Linked DNA regions of Methanolacinia paynteri. The protein of the gene in region 1 interacts with the protein of each later gene in a pairwise test. Links are inferred from orthologs where the notes say so. Each region holds a gene or a part of one and is shown on either strand. Other genes may lie near its edges. The genes, in order: pscS and sepS.

Region 1 (7,115 bases):
CAGCTTTATAATGTAGGTCTTGCCCCTGTGCCATTGTTCGTGCCTCTTCTGGTCGGTGATTCCTTTGGGAATCTCGATAAACCACGGGGGTTTGATCCCGAATTCGGATGCCGCTGCATTTATTGCGATGTCGAGGGGAAATCCGTTCCATGTCAGTGAATTTCTCTTCGAAACAGAAACAAGATAAATCCCCAAGTTTCCACAGTCTCGTACGATGTCCGCAAGGATAGGATTATGGCTGGCATGGCTGGTCCTGAGGCTTCCGTCAAGCAGCAGGCAGTCGCCGGGTTTCAGTTTTTCCAGCGTTTCCTTTGCAGTCCAGTATTCGAGAGTGTCCCTGAATACCGAGGCTGCTCTTGATGGGTCGTCGTCGATCGGATTCTCAGGCTCAGTCCCGAAACATTCCATATAGAGACGCCTGTATTCATCAGAAGCATGGAGCTTTGAGATCCTTGGAAGCCTAAGGGGAGTCGTTTTTGTAAAGAGCCGTTCTCCTCCCCTGAATGCGACCGAGACTGCACGTATTGCAACGACTGAAAAGGAACCGGATTCAAGAATCATGGCATTGCTTCCGTCGACTGCCGCAACGGTGGAATCAAACCTTTTTGCAGGGTTCCTGAAGTCTTCTGGATTTATCGGTGAATCGTCAATAATCCTCTTCAGGGGTTCGCCCGAGCAGATCCCGTTGATGTACCCGGCGACTGAGTCGAGATCGTCCCTGTATAGTTTGTTGTTCCTCAATCCGACACCTCGATTACCTCGCTACTCCAGTCGTCTTTTATCTTTACAAGGAGCGAAGTCGAGAACTCCCCCTGGATATCGCCGATATGGGATATCAGGAAGATCTGCGGGAAGTGCGACTCCTGTGTCCTTAGAGCAGATATCAGGTTGCTGCGCCGCTCCTCGTCCTGGCTGCCGAAGATCTCGTCGAAGATCATAAACGTACCTCCGTTCATGTGATGCATATCTGCAAGATACCTGCTCAGTGCGATCCTGAGTGCGATTGCGATATCGTCCTGCTCTCCCCCGGAGAATCTTCTTGCTGGGAAGTTCTCGCCGAGGTCATTTACGAGGATATCGAAATTTTCATCGATGAGGACGTTTTCGTACCTGCCGCCGGTGATCTCCGAGAGGACCTGTCCGACTTCCCCCTCGATCTTTGCCCTGATAACATTCAGGAGGTATACTATATACTCCTTCATGAGGCCGCGTGTCTTTTCGAAAACGACCATTCTCTCCTGGAGTTCCGAATATCTCTTCTTTCTCTCATTAATATCGGCAGTTTCTTTCTCCAGTCGTTCGAGATCCTCCCTGAGATGCCTTATATTGCTCTCAAGCCCGGCCGCTTCAATCTTCTTTCCGCTGATCTTTTTCCTGCATTCCTCAACATCCGAGAGTGCGGATTTAACAATCTCCTCAGAGATCTCCATTGATTTCAGAGTTGCTTCAGTCGTGGTGAACTTTTTGGAGTTGAGATTCATTTCTTCTTCCAGTTTACCGATCTCGTCTTTCAGCGAAGGAATCTGGTCGATCTTCGGTTTAAGTTCGAGGTATCTCTGGTGGAGAGCTTCAGCTTCTTCAAAGGCGATTTCAACAGCCCGGTATTTCTCAGGATCAAACCTGAGTTCTGAGAGCTTTTTCTTTTCGTCTTCGATCTTCTGGGAGATATCCGAGATCTTTCCTTCGGTATCGGCCTTGCGGGAAGAGAGAGACTGCTCGTCCTTCAGTCTTATCTCAATATCACGGTATTCAAAAAAGATCCCGTCCAGCGATTTTATCGATCTCTCCAGCTCCCTGATTGCTGAATCAGAAAAAGACATCCTGACGATCTCTTCGTTTAACTTGCTCTCATTCCCGATTGTCTCTTCGACCTTCAGGTAGAGTTCTTGTCTCTTTTTCTTATTTGCCTCAAGCACGGAGATAATCCCGAGGGATTCTCTCCTGACCGATTTCAGTCTGTCAAGCTCATGAAGTGCCTTTTCGTGATCAGCTTTAATCCCCAAGATCTTGCTTTTCAGTTCCGCGGATTCGTTTTCATTCGATTCGATCCCGGCCTTCAGCGAATCTTCGAGAATCCTATATTGATCGCCGAGCCTCCTCTTGCAGGTAGGACACTCGCCGTCCTCCCCGAGTGCGATAATCTCATCAAGCTCCTTCGAGAGCTTTTTCTTCTCGCGATCCAGGGTTTTAACCGATTCCGTAAGTTTGATCGATTCACCCGCCAGTTTCTTCTCCCCGTCTTCGAGTTCCTCGATCTTTGAATCAAGTTCGCCGGAATATCCGATCTCTTTCAGCCTTTCTTCGGCGCTTTCGATCTCATTCCTTAATGATTCCGCCTGCTTCGTATAGTGCTTTAACTGCTCCCGGAATTTGATCCTCCCGTTCTCAAGCCGCCTGAATTCATCTTCGCATTTTTTCAGCCTGTCATATTCTTCAATGAGCTTGTTCCGCTTCAAAATTTCGGGATGAATCTCGTCGTGCCACTTTTTGTCAACGGATAACGATTCGATCTTTTCGTTTATCTCATCCAGCCCCGATTTTTCCGAATTCAGTTTATATTCGAGATTTTCAATCAGAGAGGAGATCTTCAGGTGAGCCTTTTCTTTCTCCTTGTATTCGTTGTATTTGCTTTTTACAACGGGATAGTTCTTTTCGGAGGCTGATGGCTTCTCGAACTCTGGAAGCATCTTTTCATATTCAGCCAGTTTTTTGCCGAATGCTGATCTATATTCAGACTTCTGTCTGTTCGCTTCCCTGAGAAGATCGATATCCTTTTCGAGCTCCCTGTATTCTTTCCATTTTTCAGAGAGATAATCTGCTTTTTTCTTAAGCTCTGTCTCGTCCCCTTCGAGTTCTTTGATCTTGTTGAAAATTAGATTCAGGTTTCCTTCGGCTTGCTTCATCTCCGCTGCCGCGGCATCGATCTTCTCCGGGAGATTTTCTTTCTCCTTCTCTTCCAGATAGCTCCCGAGACCTGCCATGCTAGTCCTGCATTCGTCGACGAGCGTCTTTATCCTCGCGTCCGCCTCTTTCTTCAGGAAATCGATGCCGAGCATCTTCATGAACCATTTCTGCCTTTCCGCGGGAGAATCGTCAAGAAGAGAGCTGAGATCCTTCTGGCCGGCATAGATTGTGTTCTTGAAATCCGAAGCAGCCATGCCGACGATCCTCTCGATCTCTGTCTCGACCTGGCTGACCCCGTCGGCAAGGAGGACGTCGTTAATTTTCAGCTGGGCCTCGTGCTGGGTCGTGGAGGGAGTTTTTCTGTACCAGCGGGTAATGGTGTAGTTGTTCCCGTCTTTTTGGAAGTCAAGCGAGACAGAGCATTTATCCTTGCTGTTTGAACCGGAACTGTTGATGAAATCTCCTTCGATCCCGGCCCGAACACCATATAATGCAAAGAGAATTCCCTGAACTATCGTGCTCTTTCCCGAGCCGTTATTGCCGATGATCCCCGTGATCCCGTCATTAAAATTTATCGTCTCGTCGGAGTAGCGCTTGAAATTTTTAAACTCTATTCTCTCAAGGATCAACTAATCCGCCTCCCTGTGTTTTTCGAGCACCGTTTTGAATATCCCCGTGCCGGTCTTTATGACCTCCTCTTCAAGACATCCTTCGAGCCCCTGAATGCTTACAAATTTCCTGAACTCATCCACATAGTCAACAGATGAAGGATCTTCGGCTTCAAAACCCCTGTTTACCGGATCTATCGTATCGGTCGTAATCCTGAGATTGAGAACCCGGTCCTTGATCGCTGTCATCTCCTCCCTGTTGAGATTTCTCATCTTCTCCCGGAGAACGTTCTCAAGCCTGACCTGACAGATGGTTCCTGCGGGGTTTTCCATCCTGTCGATTATCGATGCGATCTTTTCTGTGATCTCCGACGGTGTCAGGGTGCCGCAGTCGATCTTCCCCAGGTTCGCCATCGGGGTGTTGGGAAGCATGAGCGGGACAACTTCACCCGATTCCGTGTCGACGACAAGGCCGCCCTTCGTATCGATTATCTCGTTGTATGAACAGTATTCGATCGAACCCGAGTACCATGCGTTTTCAGCCACCTGCTTCTGCCCGTGGAAATGACCGAGGGCGATATAGTTGAAATCCTCCGAGAGCATCGTCGAATCGATCTCGTGTTCTGCAACTGTCCTGAGGCGGTAGTCCCGGAGGGTGGTGGCGAGGCCGTGAGTCACCATGACATTACATGTACCCGGGCTGATCTCGATCTCGTTGAAAGCATCCCGGTATTGAGATGCATTCAGCATATTCGGGATCAGGTGGAATGTGGTGTCGCCGACCTCCATCTTTTCATAACTGTATTTGTATGCACAGTGAACCTCCGCCCTATGATATTTGAGCACTTCGAAAGGAGAGGGAGTGTAACGGGTCTTCGGCATGCTGTGGTTGCCGGAGATAAGAATGAGTGGAATTCCGGCCTCTTCAAGTATATTGAGTGCGGACATCACCGTGATGTATGCATTTGTCCGCGGCTTGACCCTGTCGAAGAGATCGCCTGCATGAACGACCGCATCCGGCTTCTGCCTGACAACAATCTTAATTGATTCGAGGAAGTTGTCGTAGACCAGTTTCTCGCGAAGATTCATCCCGCTATCCGGGTCGATCCTGTTGAATCCCGCAAGTCCCAGGTGTGTATCGGCGATGTGGACGATCTTCATCTTGAATATCCTGATATCTTATTTCTGCTGCATCCGCTTATTATTTTCATTGTCGTTCTGGTTTAATTATAACCGGTTGCCGGGAGAGGTGAAAGTGAATCCGGCTGGTTTAAGATAATTATTTCCCGATTCAGTTATACAATATCGGAATGAAATTGTATAGGTGATTTGATGTCCCGGAGAGGAGTGGATGCGATGTTTCAGGCCTTCTTCCTGCTGACTGATATCAGGGCGCTTTACCGGCTGACCGCCCCGACACATCAGCTCGACGAGACCCAGAAGGCAGAGGCCGCAAAGATAATTGAAAAGCTGAAGAAACAGGTAGGAATCCTTGAAGAAGAGGTGCTGAAGTGAAGTGCACAGGCTCAATAGAGGCGAGGGATGTCGAGGAGATGTATATCAACATCGACCCGATCCAGGCCGGCGGAAGGCTTACTCCCGAGGCGCATAAGGCGGTTATCGCATACGCGGACGGATATTCTGTCTGCGACAACTGCTTAAAACCATTCAGGCTGGACTATATCCAGAAGCCCCCGCTTGCACAGTTCCACGAGGACTGTGCGAAGTGGCTGAACATGGACCAGCTCCGGGTCGTCCCCGGCGCAAGAAGAGGTTTTCAGGCGGTCGCATCAAGCATGGTTTCAAAGGGCGATCCGGTTGTCCTCACCTCGCTCTCCCATTACACAGAGTTTGTATCTGTCGAGCAGTCAGGCGGAGTCCCTGTCGAGACCCCGCTCAGCGACGACAAACATATCACGGCAGATGCGGCGGCGCAGAAGATAGAGGATGTCATCGCAAAATTTGGGAGACCCCCCGCACTGATGTTTGTCGAGCATGTCGACTACCAGTACGGTCATATACACGATATCAAAGGAATAACGAAGGCGGCCCACCAATATGACGTTCCGGTACTCGTAAACGGAGCGTATACCGTGGGCATCATGCCTGTCGACGGAAAAGATCTTGGCGCCGACTTCCTCGTCGGGTCCGGCCACAAGAGCATGGCCGCTCCTGCACCCTCAGGAGTCCTTGCCGCAAAAGAGGAGTATGCCGACAAGGTGTTCAGGACAACACAGGCGAAAGGCGATGTGACCGGCAGGACTTTCGGTATAAAGGAGGTCGAGCTGATGGGCTGCACACTGATGGGAGTTACGGTTATGGGGCTCATCGCATCGTTCCCGGCTGTACAGGAGCGTGTCGAAAACTGGGACAAGGAGGTCGAGCACAGCAGGATCGTTACCGACGCCCTGCTATCGATCGAAGGCACGGTCTGTTTAAGCGAGTGCCCGAGGGAGCACACGCTGACAAGAATCAATACGATAGAATCGTTCGATAAAGTAGCACAGACCCATAAAAAACGCGGATTCTTCCTCTCCGGCGACCTGAAGAAGAAAGGCATAACCGGGATGATCGCCGGATCGACAAGAGTTTGGAAGTATAACACGTTCGGGCTTACCGATAATCAAACCGAGTATCTTGCAAATGCCTTCCGGGATGTTGCGGAAGAGAACGGCCTTGTCGTGAACCGGGAATAATCCGGGAAAATAAATTTTTTTTAAAAAAAGAAAAAATGGCTTGTCGCTAATCTGTGTGGGCAAATAATTCCGAGATAGCCTACATCCTCAAATACGTTCAGATATAATTCAGGCAACCCCGGCACCGGCGGCCACAAGCCGCCGGACGGCCCCTGCCTAGGGGCCTTGCCTGAAGATAATCTTCTCACGGCACGCTCAGGAGACCGGCAAGGGTCCCCTGAGCTGTTGAATTTAGTTTTTTGGTATCATGAAATTTACCGCGTCTCGCCGCTCAGGGGATACTCGTCTATCCCCTGAGTGGCTATCGCCATTGAGAGGCCCCGAGGTCGGGGCCGATGTGTGGCTCGCGGCGAGGGGTTGTCAAAAATAGCGGAACTTACTTTTCATACCTACACAGATTAGCAAAGATCTAAAAGATTCACAAAAAAATAAAAAATTCAATCCAACAATTTTCCGTCTTTTGCTTTGTAAATTTTTTTACGCGGGATGCATTCTTCGATAAGTTCAGGAATTCCGAGCATCTCTTCATCCCCGATAACCTTCGCGAGGGTCGCAGCAATCGACGGGTGCGAGGGAACGACACCGCATGAAAGATCTCCCGCATTCTCCCTGAATGTTCCGATATTTCGTGCGATTTTTACTGTATCCTCCTTGTCGTACGTTATCAGCGGTTCGATCAATGCAAGACCCTCCGGAACAGCACTCCCGAGAATCCCAATGTTTGCGAGTGTCTGTGAGGCAACCTGCCCGATGCTGTTTCCTGTCACAAGGCCGAGGTACTTCCAGTCGAGTGCACACTTTCCCGCAAGCCTGAGCATGAATCTCTTGCATATGATGCATCGGTTCTTCAGGGCTTCCTTTGCAGACTTATCGGTCAGCCTGTCGAAAAAGGGTGTGATATCGATGA
Region 2 (7,018 bases), on another replicon or contig:
TCGAAACGGTGGAGTGCCCGCCGGAGTTGATTGTTGAAAAGATCCCAGCTCTCCAGAAGAAGGCTCTTGCGGGATACAACCCATCAGCCGATACGAGCACGACCGATCCGGCGCTCTGGGAGGAGGCGCTTTCACCGAATATGATTGCGATTTCCCTTTCGGGCGAGCCTACACTGTACTCCCGGCTACCGGAATTGATCGACATGCTGAACGGTGCCGGCAACACGACATTCCTGGTATCGAACGGAACACGACCGGAGATGATCGGGAGGTGTCACCCGTACCAGACCTATGTCTCTCTTGATGCACCTGACAGGGAGACCTACCTTAAGGTGTGCAGGCCGGAAGAAGACTACTGGGACAATATCCAAAAGAGCCTCTCACTGCTCGGTGAGAGGCGGTCTGCAATACGGACGACGATTGTCAAAGGGCTGAATGATTTCTCGCCAGAGAACTATGCAGCGATGTACGAGAATTCAGGCGCCTCCTTTATTGAGGTTAAAGGCTATATGTACCTTGGATATAGCAGATTCCGGCTCGAAAGGGAGAATATGCCCGAACATTCCGAGGTCCGGGATTTCGCACTGCAAATATCAAAATACTGTAATTATAAAATAACTGATGAGAGCCCGATCTCAAGGGTAGTATGTATGGAGCGTCGTTGATATGAGATTTGATTCTGAAGAATTCGCTGAACTTGCAAAGAAGGATTTTGATGAGGCATGGCATGCCGGAGCCGGGATACAGGAAAAACCTGTCTTCTCCAGGAGATACCCGCGGAATATGCTCCGGCCGGCAAAGCCCCACCCTGTACCCGAGACTATACAGAAGCTGAGGGACGCCTACCTGCGGATGGGATTCGAAGAGGCACGTGTTCCTGTATTTATCGAGGAGCAGGATGTCTACAGGCAGTTCGGCCCGGAAGCCTCCGCGGTTCTTGACCGTGTATTTTACCTCGGCGGTCTCCCCCGCCCCAACGTCGGCATCGGGAAAAAGCAGATCGACGAGATAAATGCAATTCTTGGGAGAGTTATAGCTGCCGATGAGGAAGAAAACCTGAGAAAAACGCTTCATGCATACAAGAAATCTGAGATCGACGGCGACGAGCTCACTCATGAACTGGCTGTTGTCCTCAGTGCTGACGACGGGATGATCGTAAAGATCCTTGACGATGTTTTCCCAGAGTTCCGCGAACTATCTCCCGAGTCCTCAAGGACAACACTTCGTTCGCATATGACATCCGGCTGGTTCATCACCCTCGGCGAGATGTGGGACAGGCAGCCGCTGCCGATAAAGCAGTTCGCTGTTGACCGTTGTTTCAGACGCGAACAGGAAGAAGGACCGACGAGGCTCATGGCATATCATTCTGCGTCATGCATCATCGCAGGCGAGGATGTGACCGTTGAGGACGGAAAGGCGGTGGCAGCGGGACTTCTCTCCGCCTTCGGCTTCACGGACTTTGAGTTCAGGCCGGACGACAAGCGCTCCAAATATTATGTTCCGGGCACACAGACCGAGGTCTATGCGAAGCATCCTGTCCACGGATGGGTAGAGGTTGCGACCTTCGGAATGTACAGTCCCTACGCTCTTGCTGCCTACGGTGTCGAAATCCCCGTGATGAACCTTGGCATGGGCGTAGAGAGGCTTGCAATGATCGAGTACAAGGCCGAGGATATGAGGGCCATGACGTACCCGCAGATGTATCCGCCCCAGTTCTCGGATCTCGAACTTGCGACAGGAATCGCCCTGCGCGAGGAACCGAAGACGGCCAAGGGTGCAGAGATCGCAGCGGCTATTGTAGAGACTGCAAAGGCGAACGGCGATGCTGAAAGCCCATGTGAGTTCCTCGCATACGAGTCCGATGCGTATGGCGGCAGGAAGGTCAAAGTATACGTATTCGAAGCTGAAGAGAACTCAAAGCTTCTCGGGCCGGCTGCCCTTAACGATATATTCGTATCCGAAGGAAAGATCCTCGGAGTTCCCGATACAAGTAACTTCAGAAAGGTGAGGGACAAGGGAGTCAGTGCAGGCATCTCCTATCTTGATGCGGTTGCAAATCTTGCCGCCGCAAGGGTCGAGGAGGGATTCATGACAGGCGAAAACGGTGAGGTTCACTTCAAGATGGCTAAAGTTCCGTCCGATGTGAATATCGCAATCGAGCCGTGGGCTATGAGGTATGTCACTGACAACAACAGGAAACTCGACCTGAGGGGCCCGGTGTTTACGGCCGTCAGGTGGGAGATCGAGTGAGGCTCCCGCCCTGAAAATTATCTGATATTTCTTTTTTCGATGGCAGGAAATAGTGTCCAGTCAAAACTGTTTTCAGGCGAAAATAATGCCGCAATTGATGAAATTAAGACTGTAAGGCCGGTCATCATATCTACAAGCCGCGCGACGGATATTCCTGCATTTTATTCGGACTGGTTCTTTCACCGGCTTTCGGAAGGCTGGTGTGTCAAATTCAATCCATACTCCAACCGTCCTCTCCGTGTGGATTTCCGGGATGTCAGGTTCGTTGTATTCTGGACGAAGAATCCCTCGCCGATTATTGACAGGCTCGGAATCCTTGAAGAAAAGGGTATTGGGTACTATTTCCAGTACACTCTGAACGATTATGTTAAGGAGGGGCTTGAAAAGAACGTTGCATCTCTTGAAATAAGGATTGAGGCGTTCAAAAAATTGTCCTCTTTAGCAGGAAAGGAGAGAGTTATCTGGCGTTTTGATCCCCTTGTTCTTTCAGATTCTTTATGCATCGATACGCTTCTTTCCCGCATCGAGGCGATCGGCGAAGAGATCCACGAGTATACTGAAAAGTTCATTTTCAGTTTCATCGATCTCTACAAGAGCGTAAAGAAAAATCTAGAACGTGCCGGGTATTGCGGGATAAGAGAATTTACAGTCGATGAGATGGAGGAGTTTGCATCCGGCCTGCAGAGGATGGTGACCCGCTGGGGGATCTCCGCCGCCACATGTGCGGAGTCTGTCGATCTCTCCGCATATGGGATTTCGAAGAACAGGTGCATCGATCCTAATCTTATGGCAAGAATATCCGGGGATGATCCTGTGCTACTTCGTTATCTGGAAAAGAACCCTGGTAAGGATCCCGGCCAGCGGCCTCTCTGTGGTTGTATAAAGAGTACAGATATAGGACAGTATAATACATGTGCGCACCTGTGTTCGTACTGTTATGCCAACCGCTATCCGGCGCAGGCCATAAATAATTATATCAATCACCGGAATTGCAACCCCTCTGGGTTAACAATTTCCGGTGATAAAATCGGGGGTATTTGGGATTTGGAGGATGAGTAGTATTTAAGTAGGGTTTAACACATCCTTTGGTGACTATAATTCTAATGGTTTTAATTTTTTGGTGCTGGTTTGTTTTCTGGATTTGGTATCATCTTTTCCTTGTGCCGAAAAACAATTCGGGCAATCCGTAAGTTTTGGACAATTTCCGAATATTATTAGTCCTTTAAATCGTTGTAGAGCCGATAATCAATATTTTTTGGCAGCTTTCACCTCCTTTGATGTTTACACAATTTTAACTTTGTAGCACTTATTATTTAAAATGTTTTAATTTGTAATAATCACAATTGGTTAACAATTACTGACTTCTGTTGGAACGTCCTGAATTGGTTATGCTTGTATTTTTCGCCATTATATGGAAATATTTTAGCATATTGATATTGAGATGTCATTTTTTTGAAAGTCAGGGCTTAAATTTATAAAAAAAAGAATATTGAATCTATACTTTTGCCGAAACTGTCAGGTTTACCTGTCTTATAGTTACTTTGACAGGATCAATGAATAAAATATCCAGGTCTTTTCCTATGTCATCATCAGTTGCGTCTGGGTAGCATGAGACAATTTCTACGTTATCAAATTGCGAGCTATTGAAATCAACGAGCTTTTCGTTGATGCATTCCCATATTGTATTATTCACTCCCATTAAAACATCATTATTTACACTGAAATTTAACTGTGTTTCGTTAAAGAAAATTTCTTCAATGCCTGTTTCAAGAGAAAGCATTGCAACTCCGTTTCCGCTGACATAATATTTCTCCCCCTTTTCAAGGCTTGCTATTGTAAGGGTGACTTCTGTGCAGTTTAGAAATGTGTTTCCTGTATAGTTGCCTTTGTCGTCTTTTTCAAATACAAGATTATACATGTATTCAATGTCAAAGAGAGATTTGAATATTCCCGACTTATTTTCTACAGCCTGGACGGTTTCTTTCATGTCGGTGTACTGCAGGGGAGTTGTTTCGTTCTCACCATATCCTGTTGTAAGATTAACATAGCCGTACTGCCACGAATATCCCTGGTCCTGCCAGAAATTACTGACAGGCTCATATGAAAATTTCACAAGAGATGAGTTGTATGTTATCCCTGTGCTGTTTGTAATATTGAAAAGCCTCGCATCTTCTTCAACCTCAAGAATTCCTCCTGATTTGACGGACGACAGAAACACATCTCCTCCGCCAAGCACGAAACTCCTGCTGAGCCGTCCCTCTGACTTTTGCCAGACCGCGTTTTCAAGATCCGATGAAAACGACAGGAATTCTTTTTCTACACCTGATAAATGATCGATTTCAGCCTCTTCCTTTAATGAAGGAACATAAGTATTGAAATAAACGGACATAACCGTTACAATAACAGCCAGTATTAGAAGCATTGCAATAATCGGTGCAATACCTTCTTCTTTATTGTATTCAATCAACCTTGGACCCTCCCGAAGAATACTACCGATTTCGATACGACCATCTGGACATTGTAGCCGCTTACATTTACCCCTCCGGTATCTATTTCCATCCAATCACCTGGCATAAAATTGGCTTCTTTTGTATTGTTAATACTAATATTTTCAGCATATAGTGGAATTGTTCTGCTTTTATTCGAGAGTATGATCTTAATACTCTGGTTTGAAAGCGTGTCTCCCCCTTTGTGCCATAGAGTAAAATTATAATCGCTTATTGTTACATTAGGGGAGTAATCTTCCATCATCACGTTTAACGACGGTTCCCGATCTTCAGGAATATACTGCGATGCGGATACGGCAAACAGGGCGGCAAGGATCAGGACAAGGCTCAGCATAAGCATCTCACCGATAATTGGTGAAACTCCATTCTCATCTCTTTTACTAATTTTCATTCTGAAACATTCCTCTGAAATCTTTGAAAAATCCCTAAACCTGTATTATGAATATGAACAGCACCATGGATGCGATCATGAATATGATACTGTGTTTCAGTCCTGCAAGTACAGTGTTCGAACTTAGTTGTCCGGCCATAATTCCCGAGAATAGTCCCAATATAATTGAAATGTGAAACATTTCGGAAATATTTGATTCTAAGTTGAAACTTACGTCAAAATCCATGAAACTCTGGACAAATGAAACATTAAGTTCGTAGGCCGAATACAGGAAAATACCATACGATAGATAAATAATCGCAACATAGATGAAAGAAACACCGAAACGCTCGTTTTTCATCTTTAAATAGTGTTCAAGATCGCCAATTGCAATCGCAAGAATTTCTCTCAGGTGATCCGTGATCTCGCTTGCCTTAATTACGAGTGAGATGGCTCTCTTGACGGAAACAAGTCCTATTCTTTCTTCCATCTTGTATAAAGCTCCGGATACGCTTGTTCCCATCTTTATCTCTTCGGATGCAATTTTCACCTCGGACGTGAGGACACCGATCTTGCTTTGTGCAATAATATGGATTGCACTCTGGAGAGTCATTCCCATATCTTTCATATCCGATATTTCCCTTAAAAATCCGGGGAGTTGAGATTCGAATTTTTTAAGATACCAGCTTCTTGCCTCGTAAGCAAAGGCTACGGGAACCAGAAAAGCAATGATCGTAGTGCATATAAACGCTTCAAAAACATACCCGAGAAAAATCTCTGCAAGGTACCCGTTCATGTACAGGAAAGTGACGACTCCTGCCGCCGCCATTCCGAATACAAGACCATACTGGTAATCGGAGACATAATAGCGCAACGGGTTTCTTAAAATCGTCTTAATTTTAATAGCCTGCTTTTTAGACTGGAGGTTTTTCAGGAATTTATTATCCACAGACTGAATGGTATCGGCATCAATATTGGTATCGGCATACTCCGATTGCATGACCTCTTTCCTGCTTACCTGGAGACTGTCCGGCGGCATCATTATATAGAGCAGGAATATCATCGCCGACGCACCTATGGGAAGGCCGATATACATCAGAGGCTCCAGCATATCGACACTTGACTGGCCGGAGAGGTTCTGCGCGACTATCATTATCATTATTGCAATCGGGCCCGCAACAAATGCGGTTACGTAGATCTCCGCCATGATCTCCATGGTCTTAAGAGTGTTTTCAAGCTCTTGTTTTGCAGTTTCACGGTAATGAGCCGATTTTGAGGCGAAAAAGTCTGTCATACTGCCGCCTGTCCTGAAAACCATTGCCAGATCATTTAAGAGTTCGGAGAAAGTCGGTGAGGGGGTACATTCCTGAACATTTCTCATCGCTGTTAAGAGATCGTCTCCGAAATATTCGACATCACGGATGATCATTTTGCATTCGTTTGAAACTTCCCCGTAAAGATCGTCATTCTCAGCGACGCCTTTAAATATTGCGAACAGCGTCATTGTAGTCGACAATGCCTGCATATATGTAATTGCGTATGGGAGATCGAGCTCTATTCTGGTCTTCCTGCCTGCTGCTACGGTTTGCGGGTACATGTATGCAAACAAGAAGATCCCGCCGACAAGCACCAAAAACAAAACCAGTGCCGAAATTTCGATAGGCAGGAACGAGATGGGATTTATCTCTATCTCGAGAAGCAGGAGAAGATTGACGAGCAGAATATAAACCATCGCGGCAAGAATAGTCCCAAGGAGAAGGATCAGGATATACTCGCTTGATCCGATGGGAATATGCGAAGCCTTGAGTGAACGACGGAATTCCTCCGTGTTTAAAGAATTTATAATAATGTTATTCTTCAAATTCATAACTGCCGCTCTTTGCAAATTCTT

What was found.
Region 2: the proteins of pscS (region 1) and sepS interact in binary tests that used the Methanocaldococcus jannaschii proteins (3 or more experiments, as listed by UniProt). The link is inferred for Methanolacinia paynteri from one-to-one orthologs.

What each region holds. Positions count from the first base shown.
Region 1 is NZ_KN360940.1:175,773-182,887, forward strand. Bases 4,183-7,115 are described here. They hold pscS (O-phospho-L-seryl-tRNA:Cys-tRNA synthase), read left to right. Parts: upstream 4,183-5,023; coding sequence 5,024-6,208; downstream 6,209-7,115. Other genes in these bases: METPAY_RS11805 (metallophosphoesterase family protein), read right to left, coding at 4,183-4,673; METPAY_RS11810 (hypothetical protein), read left to right, coding at 4,845-5,027; thiI (tRNA uracil 4-sulfurtransferase ThiI), read right to left, coding at 6,646-7,115. Also shown: METPAY_RS11795 (DNA double-strand break repair nuclease NurA), read right to left, coding at 1-741; METPAY_RS11800 (AAA family ATPase), read right to left, coding at 738-3,533; more of METPAY_RS11805, read right to left, coding at 3,534-4,182. UniProt on the Methanocaldococcus jannaschii protein: Converts O-phospho-L-seryl-tRNA(Cys) (Sep-tRNA(Cys)) to L-cysteinyl-tRNA(Cys) (Cys-tRNA(Cys)).
Region 2 is NZ_KN360934.1:10,242-17,259, forward strand. The notes cover bases 123-2,958. They hold sepS (O-phosphoserine--tRNA ligase), read left to right. Parts: upstream 123-666; coding sequence 667-2,250; downstream 2,251-2,958. Other genes in these bases: twy1 (4-demethylwyosine synthase TYW1), read left to right, coding at 123-665; METPAY_RS08595 (DUF1848 domain-containing protein), read left to right, coding at 2,290-2,958. Also shown: more of twy1, read left to right, coding at 1-122; more of METPAY_RS08595, read left to right, coding at 2,959-3,309; METPAY_RS08600 (hypothetical protein), read right to left, coding at 3,746-4,717; METPAY_RS08605 (type IV pilin N-terminal domain-containing protein), read right to left, coding at 4,714-5,148; METPAY_RS08610 (type II secretion system F family protein), read right to left, coding at 5,183-6,994; METPAY_RS08615 (type II/IV secretion system ATPase subunit), read right to left, coding at 6,978-7,018. UniProt on the Methanocaldococcus jannaschii protein: Catalyzes the attachment of O-phosphoserine (Sep) to tRNA(Cys).